DNA from 2 places in the Streptomyces sp. TRD_SC_5 genome. Region 1 is predicted to be linked to the other one. Evidence: riboswitches for the same ligand, from Rfam matches in the RefSeq annotation. Region 1 holds a riboswitch; the other holds the start of a gene.
What was found. Region 1 has a riboswitch for glycine ahead of gcvP (aminomethyl-transferring glycine dehydrogenase). Riboswitches for the same ligand answer to the same signal wherever they lie in the genome.
Positions count from the first base shown of each region.

Region 1 (7,300 bases):
CACATTCACTCGGCATGCGGCAGAAAGCAGATTCCACCCGGCGCCCGCTGGTGAAAAAAGCCGACGAGTTTCGGCCTACCGCTGGCGCCGGGACTTTCCAGGCCACAGGGCTGCGCCCCAGATAAATGGGTGGATTCTCCGCGGGAAAAGGTCCGGATACGTCCTTGCCCGCAATGCCGTCGACAGCTAGCAGAAACACCGCGTGAACACGGCTCGTATAAACTCCGCAGACGAGGCAGAGAGTTGGCGCCCGGCCATCGCTGTACGGCCCCCCTCTGACCCCGGAACGCAGACAGCGCCGTCCGCACCGCCCACGCACACCCACGCACCACCGTGTCTCCCAAGTGAGAGGCGACCCACCATGCCGCTGCTTGTCCCCCCGGCTCCCGCGCCCGCCCTGCGCAGCGTCCTCGCGGCACTCGGTTCCCCCTCTGCCGTCCGCGAGGCCCGTCTGCCGGCCCTCCGTACGGCGCAGGGGCCCCTGCGCCCCGAGTTCCCACTCCCCCTCCACGTACTGGACGGGATCATGCCGTCAGGCAGGCCGCCGCGCAGCCGGCTTACCGGCTGGCGGTTCCTCATCCGAAGCGGCGACCGTACGGTGGCCGCCGCCGACACCATGCTCACCCCCGACGGCTGGGCCTTCTCCCACTTCTGTGAGGGCCCGTACATCGCCTCCAGCGAGCTCGCGCTGCGCCAGGCCGAGGCGATGACGAAGCACTACCAGCCACGTCTGTTGTCCGTACCGGAGCTCTACATGCTCACCCTGTGGCTGCACGACGGCCCGGAAGCCGGCGCCGACGCCGCCGAGACGATGCCGCTGCCGACGGACTTGCTCGTACCACTGGCGCCGGCACCGCCCGGCATCGCCTCGCACCGCCCGCACCGGGTCGCCGACCTGCTGTCGCTGCTCACCCACCGGCTCACGCCACCGGCGACCGTCCCGCTCCTCAGCCAGCCCGCCTGACGGCGGCAGCCCGCGTTCGCGGGTGCCCTGCGCGTCAACTGTGCCCCGTGCCCGTCCCGGCCACGGGGCACAGTGCCGCTCGCACGCCCCCCATCCGGACTAGCCCGTATCGGCCACTCCGAACCACCCGAAGAGGCACCCCGGTTGAGCTGAACCGTCCGCACGAGTGACGCGTCATTAATCAGTAAGGAGAGCTGCCGTGAAATCCCTGCGGAACGACGCCCGTGGGGCAACACTGGGACCGGACCGACTGATACGGGGGGCGGCCATGAACACCGCATCGAGCCGCAGGACACTCACCACAACGCAGCGAAAGAACCCTTCCATGTGCCAGCACCAGCCAGCCTGCCCGACTGCCGAATCCGCCGACCGGGAGGCCGCCCTTCTTGTGGCGCACCACCCGGAGCAGGGCTGGAGCCTGCTGTGCAACGGAGTTCTCGTCTTCGAGGACACCGGTGAGCTGCTGCCGGACGGCCAGATCATCGCTCCGCACCGCCCACTCGACGTGGTCAGGGCCGCCTAGGGCCTGCCCGCCGCGACAGGCGTACACACCTGTTCGCCGCTACGACGAGGGGCCGGCCCGGAGGAATCCTCCGGGCCGGCCCCGACGCATGTCCGCGCCCCTGGGACGCTTGTCGCTTCCGTCAGTTGTCGTACTCGTCCAGCGGCGGGCACGAGCAGACGAGGTTACGGTCACCGAACGCACCGTCGATCCGGCGCACCGGCGGCCAGTACTTGTCCGCGGCCGAGACGCCGGCCGGGAAGACCGCCACCTCACGGCTGTACGCGTGCTCCCACTCGCCGCCCAGCGCGGCCGCCGTGTGCGGCGCGTTGCACAGCGGGTTGTCGTCCGCGGGCCACTCGCCGGACGCGACCTTCTCGATCTCGCCGCGAATAGCGATCATCGTGTCGCAGAACCTGTCGATCTCGGCCAGGTCCTCGCTCTCGGTCGGCTCGATCATCAGCGTTCCGGCCACCGGGAACGACATGGTGGGCGCGTGGAAGCCGTAGTCGATGAGCCGCTTGGCGATGTCGTCCACACTGACGCCCGTCGCCTTCGACAGCGGCCGCAGGTCGACGATGGCCTCGTGCGCCACCAGACCGTTCGGACCGGTGTAGAGCACGGGGTAGTGCGGCTCCAGGCGCTTGGCGATGTAGTTCGCCGCGAGCACGGCGACCTGCGTCGCCCGCTTGAGCCCCTCGCCGCCCATCAGACGGACGTACGCCCACGAGATCGGCAGAATGCCCGCCGAGCCCCACGGAGCGGCCGAGATGGGCCCCACGCCCGTCTCGGGACCGGCCGTCGGCTGGAGCGGGTGGTTCGGCAGGTACGGCGCGAGGTGTGCCCGTACGCCGACCGGGCCGACGCCGGGGCCGCCGCCGCCGTGCGGGATGCAGAACGTCTTGTGCAGGTTCAGGTGGGACACGTCCCCGCCGAACTTGCCGGGCTTGGCCAGCCCGACCAGCGCGTTGAGGTTGGCGCCGTCGACGTACACCTGGCCGCCCGCCTCGTGCACCGTCGCGCAGATGTCGGCGACGTGCTCCTCGAACACCCCGTGGGTGGACGGGTAGGTGATCATCAGCACCGACAGCTCGTCGCGGTACTGCTCGATCTTGGCGTGCAGGTCCTCGACGTCGACCTCGCCGTCCTCGCGGGTCTTGACGACGACGACCTTCATGCCGGCCATCACGGCGCTCGCCGCGTTCGTCCCGTGGGCCGACGACGGAATCAGGCACACGGTGCGCTGGTCGTCACCATTTGCACGGTGGTACGCCCGGACCGCCAGCAGGCCGGCGAGCTCGCCCTGCGAACCGGCGTTGGGCTGGATGGACACCGCGTCGTACCCGGTGACCTCGGCCAGGCGCTCCTCCAGCTCGTGAATGAGCGTCAGGTACCCCTGCGCCTGCTCGACCGGCGCGAAGGGGTGGACCGCCCCGAATTCGGGCCAGGTGACCGGCTCCATCTCGGTGGTCGCGTTCAGCTTCATCGTGCACGAGCCGAGCGGGATCATGCCGCGGTCGAGCGCGTAGTCGCGGTCGGCGAGCTTGCGCAGGTAGCGCAGCATCGCGGTCTCGGAGCGGTGCTGGTGGAAGACGGGGTGCGTAAGCACCTCGTCACTCCGCAGCAGCCCCTCGGGAAGCGCGTCGGCCACCTTCGCGTCGAGCGCCTCGATGTCGGCGTCGACCCCGAAGGCTGCCCAGACCGCGGAGATCTGTGCACGGGCCGTGGTCTCGTCACAGGCGACGGAAACGTGGTCGGCGTCAACCTGGTACAGGTTGACCCCGCCCTCACGGGCAGCGGCGACAGCATCGGCCGCCTTGCCCGGAACGCGCACGGTCAGCGTGTCGAAGTACGTGCCGTGGACGACCTCGACGCCACCGGCGCGCAGCCCCTCCGCGAGCAGCGTCGCGTACCGGTGCGTGCGGAGCGCGATGCCGCGCAGCCCGTCCGGACCGTGGTAGACGGCGTACATGCCGGCCATCACGGCAAGCAGCACCTGCGCCGTACAGATATTGCTGGTGGCCTTCTCCCGGCGGATGTGCTGCTCACGCGTCTGGAGCGCCAGCCGGTACGCCTTGTTGCCGTCCGCGTCGACGGAGACGCCGACGAGCCGCCCGGGCAGGCTGCGCGCGAACTTCTCGCGTACGGCCATGAACCCGGCGTGCGGGCCTCCGAAGCCCATCGGCACACCGAAGCGCTGGGTGGTACCCACAGCGATGTCCGCGCCGAGCTCACCGGGCGAGGTCAGCAGCGTCAGCGCCAGCAGATCCGCGGCGACGGTGACGATGGCCCCGAGCTCGTGCGCCTGCTCGATGACGGCCTTGATGTCCCGCACAGCGCCCGACGCACCCGGGTACTGGAGCAGCACGCCGAAGACACCGCGCTCGGCCACCTCGGCCGGAATGCCGTCGGACAGATCGGCGACGACGACCTCGACACCGGTCGGCTCCGCGCGCGTCTGGATGACGGCCACGGTCTGCGGCAGCGTGTCGGAGTCGATCAGGAAGACGCCGTTCTTGACCTTGCCGACGCGGCGCGCGAGCGACATCGCCTCGGCTGCGGCGGTGCCCTCGTCGAGCAGCGAGGCGCCCGAGGTCGGCAGACCGGTCAGATCGGCGACCATCGTCTGGAAGTTGAGCAGCGCCTCCAGGCGGCCCTGCGAGATCTCCGGCTGGTAGGGCGTGTACGCCGTGTACCAGGCCGGGTTCTCCATGACGTTGCGAAGGATCACCGGCGGCGTGAAGGTGCCGTAGTAACCGAGGCCGATCATCGGGGCGAGCACCCGGTTACGGTCGGCGAGCGTACGCAGCTCGGCCAGCACTTCGGCCTCGGTACGCCCGTCGGGCAGCCCGAGCGCCTCGGCGCTCTTGATGACGTCCGGCACCGCGGCCGCGGTCAGCTCGTCGAGCGAGCCGTAACCGACCTGGGCGAGCATCTTGGCCTGAGCTTCGGCATCGGGCCCGATGTGGCGCTGCTCGAAGGGGATGCCACGCTCAAGCTGTGAGAGCGGAATGCGGTTTGCGGTCATCTGCGGAAGGCCTCCTGGTCTGACGCGACCTGCGAGGGGCACCACGGCACGGGTACCCGGACGGCCTCCCCCTCTGTCATCTCAACCTGAGAGCTTCACCGGAGGACCGTCCGGACGTCGCTGACGTCGAGGGTCGTTCCGGCTTTCACCGTCGGTGAGGAAGGGATCCGCAACAGGTGCTGTGCTCTTCATCAAGCACATGCCCGTCCGACGCCCACCCTGCTTTCCAGAGTGACCTCGTCCGTGCGGTACGGGTGCCTGAGAGATTCCGGGGAGGATTTGCTCCTTCGGCGCCTCCGGCATGTTCACCGGAGACTCTCCCGCACGGGGTCAGCAGCCATTGGCCAGCCTACCAGCGAGGCCCGTCGTGGATCCCTCGAGTGGCCGAGTCCACAGTTGTGCACTTTCGTATGCTTTACGGGATTACGGAGCAGCTGCGATCAGTTGGAGGGACCGTGCAGACCGACATCGATCCGCGCAGCCTGATCGGCCGCAAGGCATTCGACCGCAACGGCACCAAGATCGGAACGGTGGACGAGGTGTACCTCGACGACGCCACCGGTGTGCCCGAATGGGCTGCGGTACGCACCGGCCTCTTCAGCCGGGACGCCTTCGTCCCCCTGGAGCCGAGCAAGGTCGTCGACGACTCCCTCCGCGTGCCGTACGACCGCGCCCTGATCCGGGACGCCCCCGACTTCGGCGTGGGCCGCCATCTCTCCCCCGAGCAGGAACTGCAGCTCTACCACCACTACGGGCTCGACATCTCCTCTCCCGCGCCCGACCGCGACTTCGGGCGGCTGGCCGGCGACGACCCCGCCTGATCCCCGTCCCGATCCGCCGGCGCCCTCACCAGCGGGAGCGGATCCGACGGCGTCAGACCCGGATCGTCCACCTTGAAGGTCCGCACCCTCCCGGGCGGCGAGGTCGGCTCCTCGAACCGCACCGTCACCCGCCCGAGGCCGCTGCCCTGCACCCACCCCGCCCCGTACTCGGTGTGCCGCACGTCCTGCCCGGCCAGCCACCGGCGCTCCGCTGGCGGCTCGGGCACGGGCACCGGCTCGCCACTGCCCGTGGCCGGCTTCCCCGCTTCCTCCGCCCCGTCCGCGTCCTGTGCCTCGGCGCGCTCACCCGCCGCCTGGGCGAAGAGATCTTCCTGTGTGTAGTCCGCGAGGCCGGTGACCCCCACGCCCAGCAGCCGCACCCCACCCGTCGTGTCCACCGACTCCAGCAGCCGCCCCGCGGCCTCCCGCACCACCGCGGGATCGTCCGTCGGTCCGCGCAGCGTCTCGGAGCGCGTCAGGGTCGAGAAGTCGTACCTGCGCACCTTCAGTACGACGGTCCGGCCCGAGCGCCCGGCCGCCCTCAACCGCTGAACGCACCGGTCGGACAGCCGCACCACCTCGTTGCGGACCCGGGTCCTGTCGTGCAGGTCGACCTCGAAGGTGTCCTCGACCGACACCGATTTCGCGTCCCGCTCGGCCACTACGGGCCGGTCGTCGTGCCCGACAGCCATCCAGTACAGCGAGACCCCGTGCGCCTTCCCCAGCAGCCGTACAAGCTCGTCCTCCCCCGCCTCCGCCAGATCGGCGACCGTCGTCATCCCCGCCCGTCGCAGATGCTCCCCGGTGGCAGGCCCGACCCCGGGCAGAATCCGCACCGGCATGGGCCCCAGCAGCTCCCGCTCGGTCCCCGGCTCGATGAGCACCAGCCCGTCCGGCTTGGCCTGCTCCGAGGCGATCTTCGCCAGCATCTTGGACCCCGCGAGACCGACGGACCCCGTGAGCCCCGTGACGGCTCTGATGTCCGCCCGCAGCAGCTCTCCGGCCCTGCGGGCCGAGGCGGAGTCGTCGGCCACCCCGCCCGCCTCCAGGTCGACGAAGGCCTCGTCCAGGCTCAGCGGCTCCACCAGTGGCGAAAGCCGCCCGAGCAGCTCCATGACCTGTTCGCTGACCGACCGGTAAAGGGCGAAGCGCGGCATGAGATAGGCCGCATTCGGGCACAGTCGCCGCGCCTGGGCGACCGGCATCGCGGAATGCACCCCGAAACGCCTGGCTTCGTACGACGCGGTGGCGACGACCCCGCGCGTCCCGATACCGCCGACCACCACCGGCTTTCCGCGCAGACTCGGCTTCGCTGCCTGCTCTGCGGCGGCGTAGAAGGCATCCATGTCCAGATGCAGGATGGTCGGCGCGGATCTCACACCACCGATGCTGCCGTACGGCACTGACAATCGGCGGCCGGCGGCGCGGCGGGAGGCCGGACCGCCGGCTCAGCCTGCCTTGTTGCGGCGCCGCGCGAGCTCGTCGGTGGGGTTGTGGCCGACCAGGGTCTCGCCCGTGTCGACGCGCTCGCCGTGCAGCTGGGACAGCGCGCTCTCCACGTCCCGCCAGACCACGCCCACGGCGATCCCGAAGACGCCCTGGCCGCCCTGGAGCAGCGCGACAACCTCGTCGGGAGACGAGCACTCGTACACCGTCGCGCCGTCGCTCATGAGCGTCATCCGCTCGAGATCCTGGAAACCGCGGGCTCGCAGATGCTGGACGGCGGCGCGGATGTTCTGCAGCGCGACACCGGTGTCCAGGAATCGCTTGACGATCTTGAGCACGACGACATCGCGGAAGCTGTAGAGGCGTTGCGTGCCCGACCCGTAGGCGGGCCGCACGCTCGGCTCCACCAGGCCCGTCCGCGCCCAGTAGTCGAGCTGCCGGTAGGTGATCCCCGCCGCCGCGCACGCGGTCGGCCCCCGGTACCCGATGCTCTCCGTACTGTCGGCCGGTGTCGTCCCGCCCATGGCCGACGTCACGCC
Region 1 covers NZ_JBWZZS010000001.1:868,397-875,696, forward strand. Annotated here, with positions in the region: gene AC1P0E_RS04100 (hypothetical protein) at 362-964, shown strand; gene AC1P0E_RS04105 (DUF5999 family protein) at 1,290-1,487, shown strand; gene gcvP (aminomethyl-transferring glycine dehydrogenase) at 1,609-4,494, opposite strand; glycine riboswitch at 4,731-4,827, opposite strand; gene AC1P0E_RS04115 (PRC-barrel domain-containing protein) at 4,950-5,315, shown strand; gene AC1P0E_RS04120 (DNA polymerase IV) at 5,243-6,694, opposite strand; gene AC1P0E_RS04125 (MerR family transcriptional regulator) at 6,764-7,300, opposite strand, start outside.

Region 2 (7,300 bases), 4.3 Mb from region 1:
GGGTCTCCTCGGTGGAAATCGTCCGGAAGACCAGGTTCTTGACCTTGGCCTTGTCGCCCCAGTAGTCGTCGAAGCGCTGGAGGGAGACTTCCTTGTTGCCCTTGTTCCACTTGACGATCTTGTACGGGCCGGTGCCGGCGACCGTGCCGGCCTCCTGGCTGTACTTGGGGTACGTGATCGCGTCGCCCTTGGCGCTCGCGTCCTGCTTCTCGTACTCCTCGAGCGCCTTCGGCGAGTGGATCGCGAGGGCCTGGAGGGAGAATCCGCCGGGGAGGTTGGCCGAGGGCTCGTTGACCTCGATGACGGCCGTGTTGTCGTCCTTGGCGGTGCAGGACTTGTAGTTCGCCTTCGGGGCTTCCTTGTCCTCGTTCTTCGCGAAGCCGCCCATGATGGACTGCCAGTAGTACGAGACCGCGCCGGACTGGTACGTGCCCTTCCAGTTGAACCAGTGGTTGTAGTTCGCGCAGACCGCTTCGGCGTTGAACGCCTCGCCGTCGTGGAACTTCACGCCCTGCCGCAGGTTGAACGTCCAGACCGTACCGGCCGGGTTGCTCGACCACTTCTCGGCGAGACCACCGACGAGCTTGCTGCCGCCGGGCTCGTGCTCGAGCAGCGCCTCGAACGCCTGACGGGTGACCCGGAAGGTCTCGCCGTCGCTCGCGAGGGCCGGGTCGAGGGAACCGGGGTCACCGGCGCCGGCGAATACGAAGGTGTCCTTGTCGTTCCCCTTGTCGCCACCCTCGTTCCGCTCGCTGGAACAGCCCGTGGCGATCAGGCCGACAGCGACCGCTGTCGTGATCGCCCGGACGGCCCGGGACTTGAATATTCGCATGGGTCCACCCCTGGTTCGCCATGTGGTGACGTAATGATGGCCGCACACTACAGACGCCACCCACCGCAATAGAACAGTCCGGATAGCGGTGAGACCTAGTCGAGACCCGGACACCCAACAAACCAGCCGGTAGGGGACATTCCCGCGTGACGCATCGACGTCCCGGACATCAGGCCCAGTTCAGCGGCGTTGCGGCGGGTAGCCGTAGCCGGGGGCGGCCGGGGCGGCGGGCGCGTGGGCCTCGCGGTCGTAGAACGGGCGGGCGTTGGCGCGCAGCCACATGGAGACGGGGTCGTACTCGTCGGACATCGCGACGGTGGACACGGGCAGTCCCTCGGGGACCACGCCGATCGACTGCTGCATCATCGCGCGCACCGCGTCGACGGACTGCTGGCTCGTGTCGTAGAGATCGAGTCCGACAGCCAGATAGGGCGCCCCGAGCGCCGGCTGCACCCAGGCACGGCGCAGCGCGCGGACCGCGGGCGTACGGTGGGCGTTCTGCGTGAGCAGGGCGTAGAACTGGGGGATCTCGATGGCCGGTTCGGACAGCCGCAGCGGCCCTGCCGGCATCCGGTCGAGTCCGGTCGCGATACGCCGCAGATCGAGCCAGGGGATGCCGACGCCGCCGCCGGGGGCGTGCGGGTTGAGCCAGATGCCCCAGCGGTCGGAGAAGAGCGCGCGCGCGACATCGCGGCCGGACACCACTTCGTACGCCCGGCTCCAGCCGCTCGCGGCGAGCTCCTGGGCGGAGGTGACGCACGGCGCGTAGCCGAGGCCGTCGACGTCCATGTTTCCGTACTGGGCGTCGGGGGACCCCGCCTGGCCGTGCCAGAGCAGCATCCAGACCTGGCCGCCCGCCGGATCGGCGAGGGCGCGCAGCAGCGCCTCGTACGCGTCGTACCGCCCGGGCGTCACCTGGCGCAGCATGTGCTCGACCTGCCCGGCCGCCGCAGTGCCTGACGCGCTCACCCTGGGTCCCGCCCCTCTTCGATCCACCGTGTTGCTTCAGCTTAAGCGGCAGCACTGACACAGAGCACGAGTCAGGCGCGTGTGTAGAAGGGCCGCACCTTTTCCAGCATCCAGCCGGCGACGGGGTCCTGGGCCGCCACGTCCAGCAGAATCAGGTTGACCTCCCAGGGCACCTGGACGCGGCCGAGCGCCCGGCCGAGGGCGTCCATCGGAGCGTTGCGGTCGGCGCCCTCCCAGGAGGACAGCTGTACGCCGACGAACAGCGCCGGGGGCCCGCCCTCGATGCTCGCGAGCGCGCGACGGGCGGTCAGCACCACACCGCTCTCCTCGAACTCCCCGGCGGCGGCGGCGAGGAAGTCGACGGGCTCCTCCTGCCAGTCCGGCTCGAAGAGCCGCACCCTGCCTCCACTGGCCGGCCCGTCCAGCGGTGTACGCCCGGCCCGGCAGAGCTCGGCGACGGCGGGCGGCGGCAGCGGCACGCCGACCGCGCCGTCCGGGTTCACCGCGATGCCGAGCTGGGGCGGCAGCCCGCGGGCGAACTCGCGGGCGGGCGCGACGGTGAAGGACATGTGGGGCCCGGCGCAGTGGCGCAACTGCTCCTCGGAGCTGTACACGGGGACGTACGCCTCGCCGTGGATCTGCACGGTGGGCAGGTCGAGGTTCGGGGAGTCGGGCCCGCCGCCGTTCGGCAGCGGCACCCATACCTGGCTGCGCCCCAGCACCTCGACGATGCGGCCGCCGGCGGCGGGGTTGCCGAGCGAGGCGCCGAGTACCTCTTCGAGCTCGTTGCCGGGCCAGCCGTTGCCGCCGTGCGGGTGGGCGGGTATGGGGAAGTCGGGGTAGTCCACGGGTACGACCTTAACGCGGGGCGGGAGGCACCCTGCGGGCTGTCCCTGCGGAGCCGTTCCCCTGCCCGCCTCTGCCCGCTGTGCCATTTCGCGGCTCCGCCGCGCGAGGGCTCCGCCCGGGCCCCGCTCCTCAGACTCCGGAGAAATCGATCACCCCGAGCGCCCCCGCCGCATCCCGGTCCAGCAGCACCGCCGACGCGCACCCCGCCGGCAGCCGGCCCGCCTCCGCGTCCCGTACCAACCGGCCCACCGCCCGCCGGTGCCGGGCGAAGGCATAGCCCGAGACGCCGCGGCCCCGCTCCTCCTGCCCGGCCCGCGCCACATCGGCCGTCACGTCGAGCAGCAGCAGGTGCAGCGCGACCCCCCGGCGGCGGGCGTCGCGCGCCAGCCAGCGCCGCACCCAGGCCTGCGTACCGCAGTCGTGCACCACGACGCCGTCGCCCGAGCGCAGCGCGCGCCACAGCCCGCCGTAGTGCGCCGCGCGCACCAGCGGCCGGTACAGCCCGTACGGCAGCAGCCGCGGCATCCGCGCCTCCCAGCGCTCACGCACGTCCTGCGAGTCGATACGGTGCGCCGCCGTGCTCGCCGTACGCCGGATCAGCGTGCTCTTGCCGCTGCCGGGCAGACCGGACACGACCACCGTGTCCCCGGCCGCGAAGGCCAGTGACCGCGGGCTGCGCCCCGCGCGCCCGCGCAGATCGCGCACGGTCGGCGCGGGCCGCCGGGCGGCCGCCCTGACCGGTGCCGGAACCGGCACCGCCACGCCCTGCTGGTCGGGCACCGCACGGTGCGCGGCGCCCGTGGTCGACGCGTACACACCTGACTGCTGGAACGTCATCGTCTTCCCCCTGTCGGGTGTCCCCCACCCTTGCCCAAGAAGTGTAAAGAAAAGGTAATGCGTCACAAGTCCATTTCCGTGCAATGATGTGCGCGCCAACTGCATACCGGCCGCTTGAATCCGCGCGGGAGAGTCCGAAGGCACTCTGTGTCCAGGACGCCGAAGGAGCAAGTTCCTCCCTTGAATCTCTCAGGCCCCGTACCGCGCGGGCGAGGCAGATCTGAAAAGCGGGCCGCTTCGTCGCGGCTCCACCCAAGGTGCAAGCCGAGACAGTCACTCTCTCGGTGAACCTCTCAGGTTCCGATGACAGATGGGGAGGATTGTCCTCGCCTGTCATGCCCTGGGAGCCCCACACATGAGCAATGTCCCCCGTCACACCGCACTCGACGCGCTGCATCGTTCGCTGGGCGCGACCATGACCGACTTCGCGGGCTGGGACATGCCGCTGCGGTACGCCAGCGAGCGCGACGAGCACAACGCCGTACGTACCCGCGCCGGCCTCTTCGACCTCTCCCACATGGGCGAGATCACGGTCACCGGCGCGCAGGCCGTGGACGCCCTCGACTACGCGCTCGTCGGCAACATCGGCACGGTCGGCATCGGGCGCGCCCGCTACACGATGATCTGCCAGGAGGACGGCGGGATCCTCGACGACCTGATCGTCTACCGCCTGGCCGAAACCGAGTACATGGTCGTCGCCAACGCCGGCAACGCCCAGATCGTCCTCGACGCCATCACCGAGCGCGCCGCCGCCTTCGACGCCGCCGTACGGGACGACCGTGACGCGTACGCCCTGATCGCCGTCCAGGGCCCCGAGTCCCCCGGGATTCTGAAGTCCGTCACGGACGCCGACCTGGACGGTCTGAAGTACTACGCCGGCCTCCCCGGCACCGTCTCCGGCGTCCCCGCCCTCATCGCCCGTACCGGCTACACCGGTGAGGACGGCTTCGAGCTGTTCGTCGCCCCGGCCGACGCCGAGCAGCTGTGGCAGGCACTGACCGAAGCGGGCAAGGACGCCGGCCTCGTCCCCGCAGGCCTCTCCTGCCGCGACACCCTGCGCCTGGAAGCGGGCATGCCGCTGTACGGGCACGAGCTGACCACCTCGCTCACCCCGTTCGACGCGGGCCTCGGCCGGGTCGTGAAGTTCGAGAAGGAGGGCGACTTCGTCGGCCGCGCCGCCCTCGAAGCCGCCGCCGAGCGCGCCGAGACCGCGCCGCCGCGCAAGCTGGTCGGCCTGATCGCCGAGGGCCGCCGCGTCCCGCGCGCGGGTTTCCCTGTAGTGGCGGACGGCAAGGTCATCGGCGAGGTCACCTCCGGCGCCCCGTCCCCGACGCTGGGCAAGCCGATCGCCATGGCGTACGTCGATGCCGCGCACGCGGCGCCGGGCACGCCCGGTATCGGCGTAGACATCCGCGGTACGCATGAGCCGTACGAGGTCGTCGCGCTGCCCTTCTACAAGCGCCAGAAGTGACCCCCCGCACAACCTCCCCGTTCACCAGCACTCCCCCGCGTACAGGAGAATTCAGGTCATGAGCAACCCCCAGCAGCTGCGTTACAGCAAGGAGCACGAGTGGCTGTCGACCGCCGAGGACGGCGTCGCGACGGTCGGCATCACGGAGTTCGCGGCCAACGCGCTCGGTGACGTCGTCTTCGCCCAGCTCCCGGAGGTCGGCGACACGGTGACGGCGGGCGAGTCCTGCGGCGAGCTGGAGTCGACCAAGTCGGTCAGCGACCTGTACTCCCCGGTGACCGGCGAGATCGTCGAGGCCAACCAGGACGTCGTGGACGACCCGTCGCTGGTGAACTCCGCCCCCTTCGAGGGCGGCTGGCTCTTCAAGGTGCGCGTCACGGACGAGCCGGGCGACCTGCTCTCCGCCGCTGAGTACGACGCCTTCTCCTCCGGCAACTAACACCTCGAACGGGACCGTGATGACGCTTCTCAACACTCCCCTGCACGAGCTCGACCCGGACGTCGCCGCCGCCGTCGACGCCGAGCTGCTCCGCCAGCAGTCCACCCTCGAAATGATCGCCTCGGAGAACTTCGCTCCGGTCGCGGTCATGGAGGCCCAGGGCTCCGTACTCACCAACAAGTACGCCGAGGGCTACCCCGGCCGCCGCTACTACGGCGGTTGCGAGCACGTCGACGTGGTCGAGCAGATCGCGATCGACCGCATCAAGGCGCTCTTCGGCGCCGAGCACGCGAACGTACAGCCCCACTCGGGCGCCCAGGCCAACGCGGCCGCGATGTTCGCGCTGATCAAGCCCGGCGACACGATCATGGGCCTGAACCTCGCGCACGGCGGTCACCTGACCCACGGCATGAAGATCAACTTCTCCGGCAAGCTCTACAACGTGGTCGCGTACCACGTGGACGACGCCACCGGCGAGGTCGACATGGCCGAGGTCGAGCGCCTCGCCAAGGAGTCGAAGCCGAAGCTGATCGTGGCCGGCTGGTCGGCGTACCCGCGTCAGCTGGACTTCGCCGCCTTCCGCCGCATCGCGGACGAGGTCGGCGCGTACCTGATGGTCGACATGGCGCACTTCGCCGGTCTGGTCGCCGCGGGCCTGCACCCCAACCCGGTGCCGCACGCCCATGTCGTCACCACGACCACGCACAAGACGCTCGGCGGCCCGCGCGGTGGAGTCATCCTGTCGACCCAGGAGCTCGCCAAGAAGATCAACTCGGCGGTCTTCCCGGGTCAGCAGGGCGGCCCGCTGGAGCACGTCATCGCGGCGAAGGCGGTCTCCTTCAAGGTGGCGGCTTCCGAGGAGTTCAAGGAGCGCCAGCAGCGCACCCTGGACGGCGCCCGCATTCTGGCCGAGCGCCTGGTGCAGCCCGACGTCACCGAGCACGGCGTGTCCGTCCTCACCGGCGGCACCGACGTCCACCTGGTCCTGGTCGACCTGCGGAACTCCGAGCTCGACGGCCAGCAGGCCGAGGACCGCCTCCACCAGCTCGGCATCACGGTCAACCGCAACGCCATCCCGAACGACCCCCGTCCCCCGATGGTCACCTCGGGTCTGCGGATCGGTACGCCGGCCCTGGCCACCCGCGGTTTCCAGACCGAGGACTTCACCGAGGTCGCGGACATCATCGCCGAGGCGCTGAAGCCGTCGTACGACGCCGATGCCCTGGCCGCCCGGGTCACGGCCCTGGCCGGCAAGCACCCGCTTTACCCTGGTCTGAAGTAGTTACGTACGACACAGACTGAATATCGGGGCACCGCGCACACTGAACAGTGAGTGCGGTGCCCCGCACCGTGTTGCCCCGCCTTGATCATCTGCACCACCCCCGCAGGCAGACAACGGCGTCTACCCACCCCTTAGGAGTTACCCGTGGCCATCTCGGTCTTCGACCTGTTCTCGATCGGCATCGGCCCCTCCAGCTCCCACACGGTCGGCCCGATGCGCGCCGCCCGCCTGTTCGTGGGCCGCCTCAAGAACGACGGCCTGATGGCCCACACCACGTCGATACGCGCCGAGCTGTTCGGCTCGCTCGGCGCGACCGGCCACGGCCACGGGACCCCGAAGGCCGTACTGCTCGGCCTGGAGGGAAACTCCCCGCGCACGGTCGACGTCGAGACCGCCGACGAGGAGTACGAGCGGATCAAGGCGCAAAAGCGCCTCAACCTCCTCGGCGCGCACGAGATCGACTTCGACTTCGACGAGGACCTGATCCTGCACCGCCGCAAGGCCCTGCCGTACCACGCCAACGGCATGACGCTGTGGGCGTACGACGCCGAGGGCGCGCCGCTGCTGGAGAAGACGTACTACTCGGTGGGCGGCGGCTTCGTCGTGGACGAGGACGCGGTC
Region 2 covers NZ_JBWZZS010000001.1:5,197,211-5,204,510, reverse strand. Annotated here, with positions in the region: gene AC1P0E_RS24010 (ABC transporter substrate-binding protein) at 1-832, opposite strand, end outside; gene AC1P0E_RS24005 (enhanced serine sensitivity protein SseB C-terminal domain-containing protein) at 1,013-1,801, opposite strand; gene AC1P0E_RS24000 (enhanced serine sensitivity protein SseB) at 1,873-2,649, opposite strand; gene AC1P0E_RS23995 (AAA family ATPase) at 2,780-3,487, opposite strand; glycine riboswitch at 3,603-3,701, shown strand; glycine riboswitch at 3,702-3,807, shown strand; gene gcvT (glycine cleavage system aminomethyltransferase GcvT) at 3,843-4,958, shown strand; gene gcvH (glycine cleavage system protein GcvH) at 5,017-5,397, shown strand; gene glyA (serine hydroxymethyltransferase) at 5,417-6,679, shown strand; gene AC1P0E_RS23975 (L-serine ammonia-lyase) at 6,824-7,300, shown strand, end outside.
Region 2: another riboswitch for glycine. It lies ahead of gcvT (glycine cleavage system aminomethyltransferase GcvT); the one in region 1 lies ahead of gcvP (aminomethyl-transferring glycine dehydrogenase).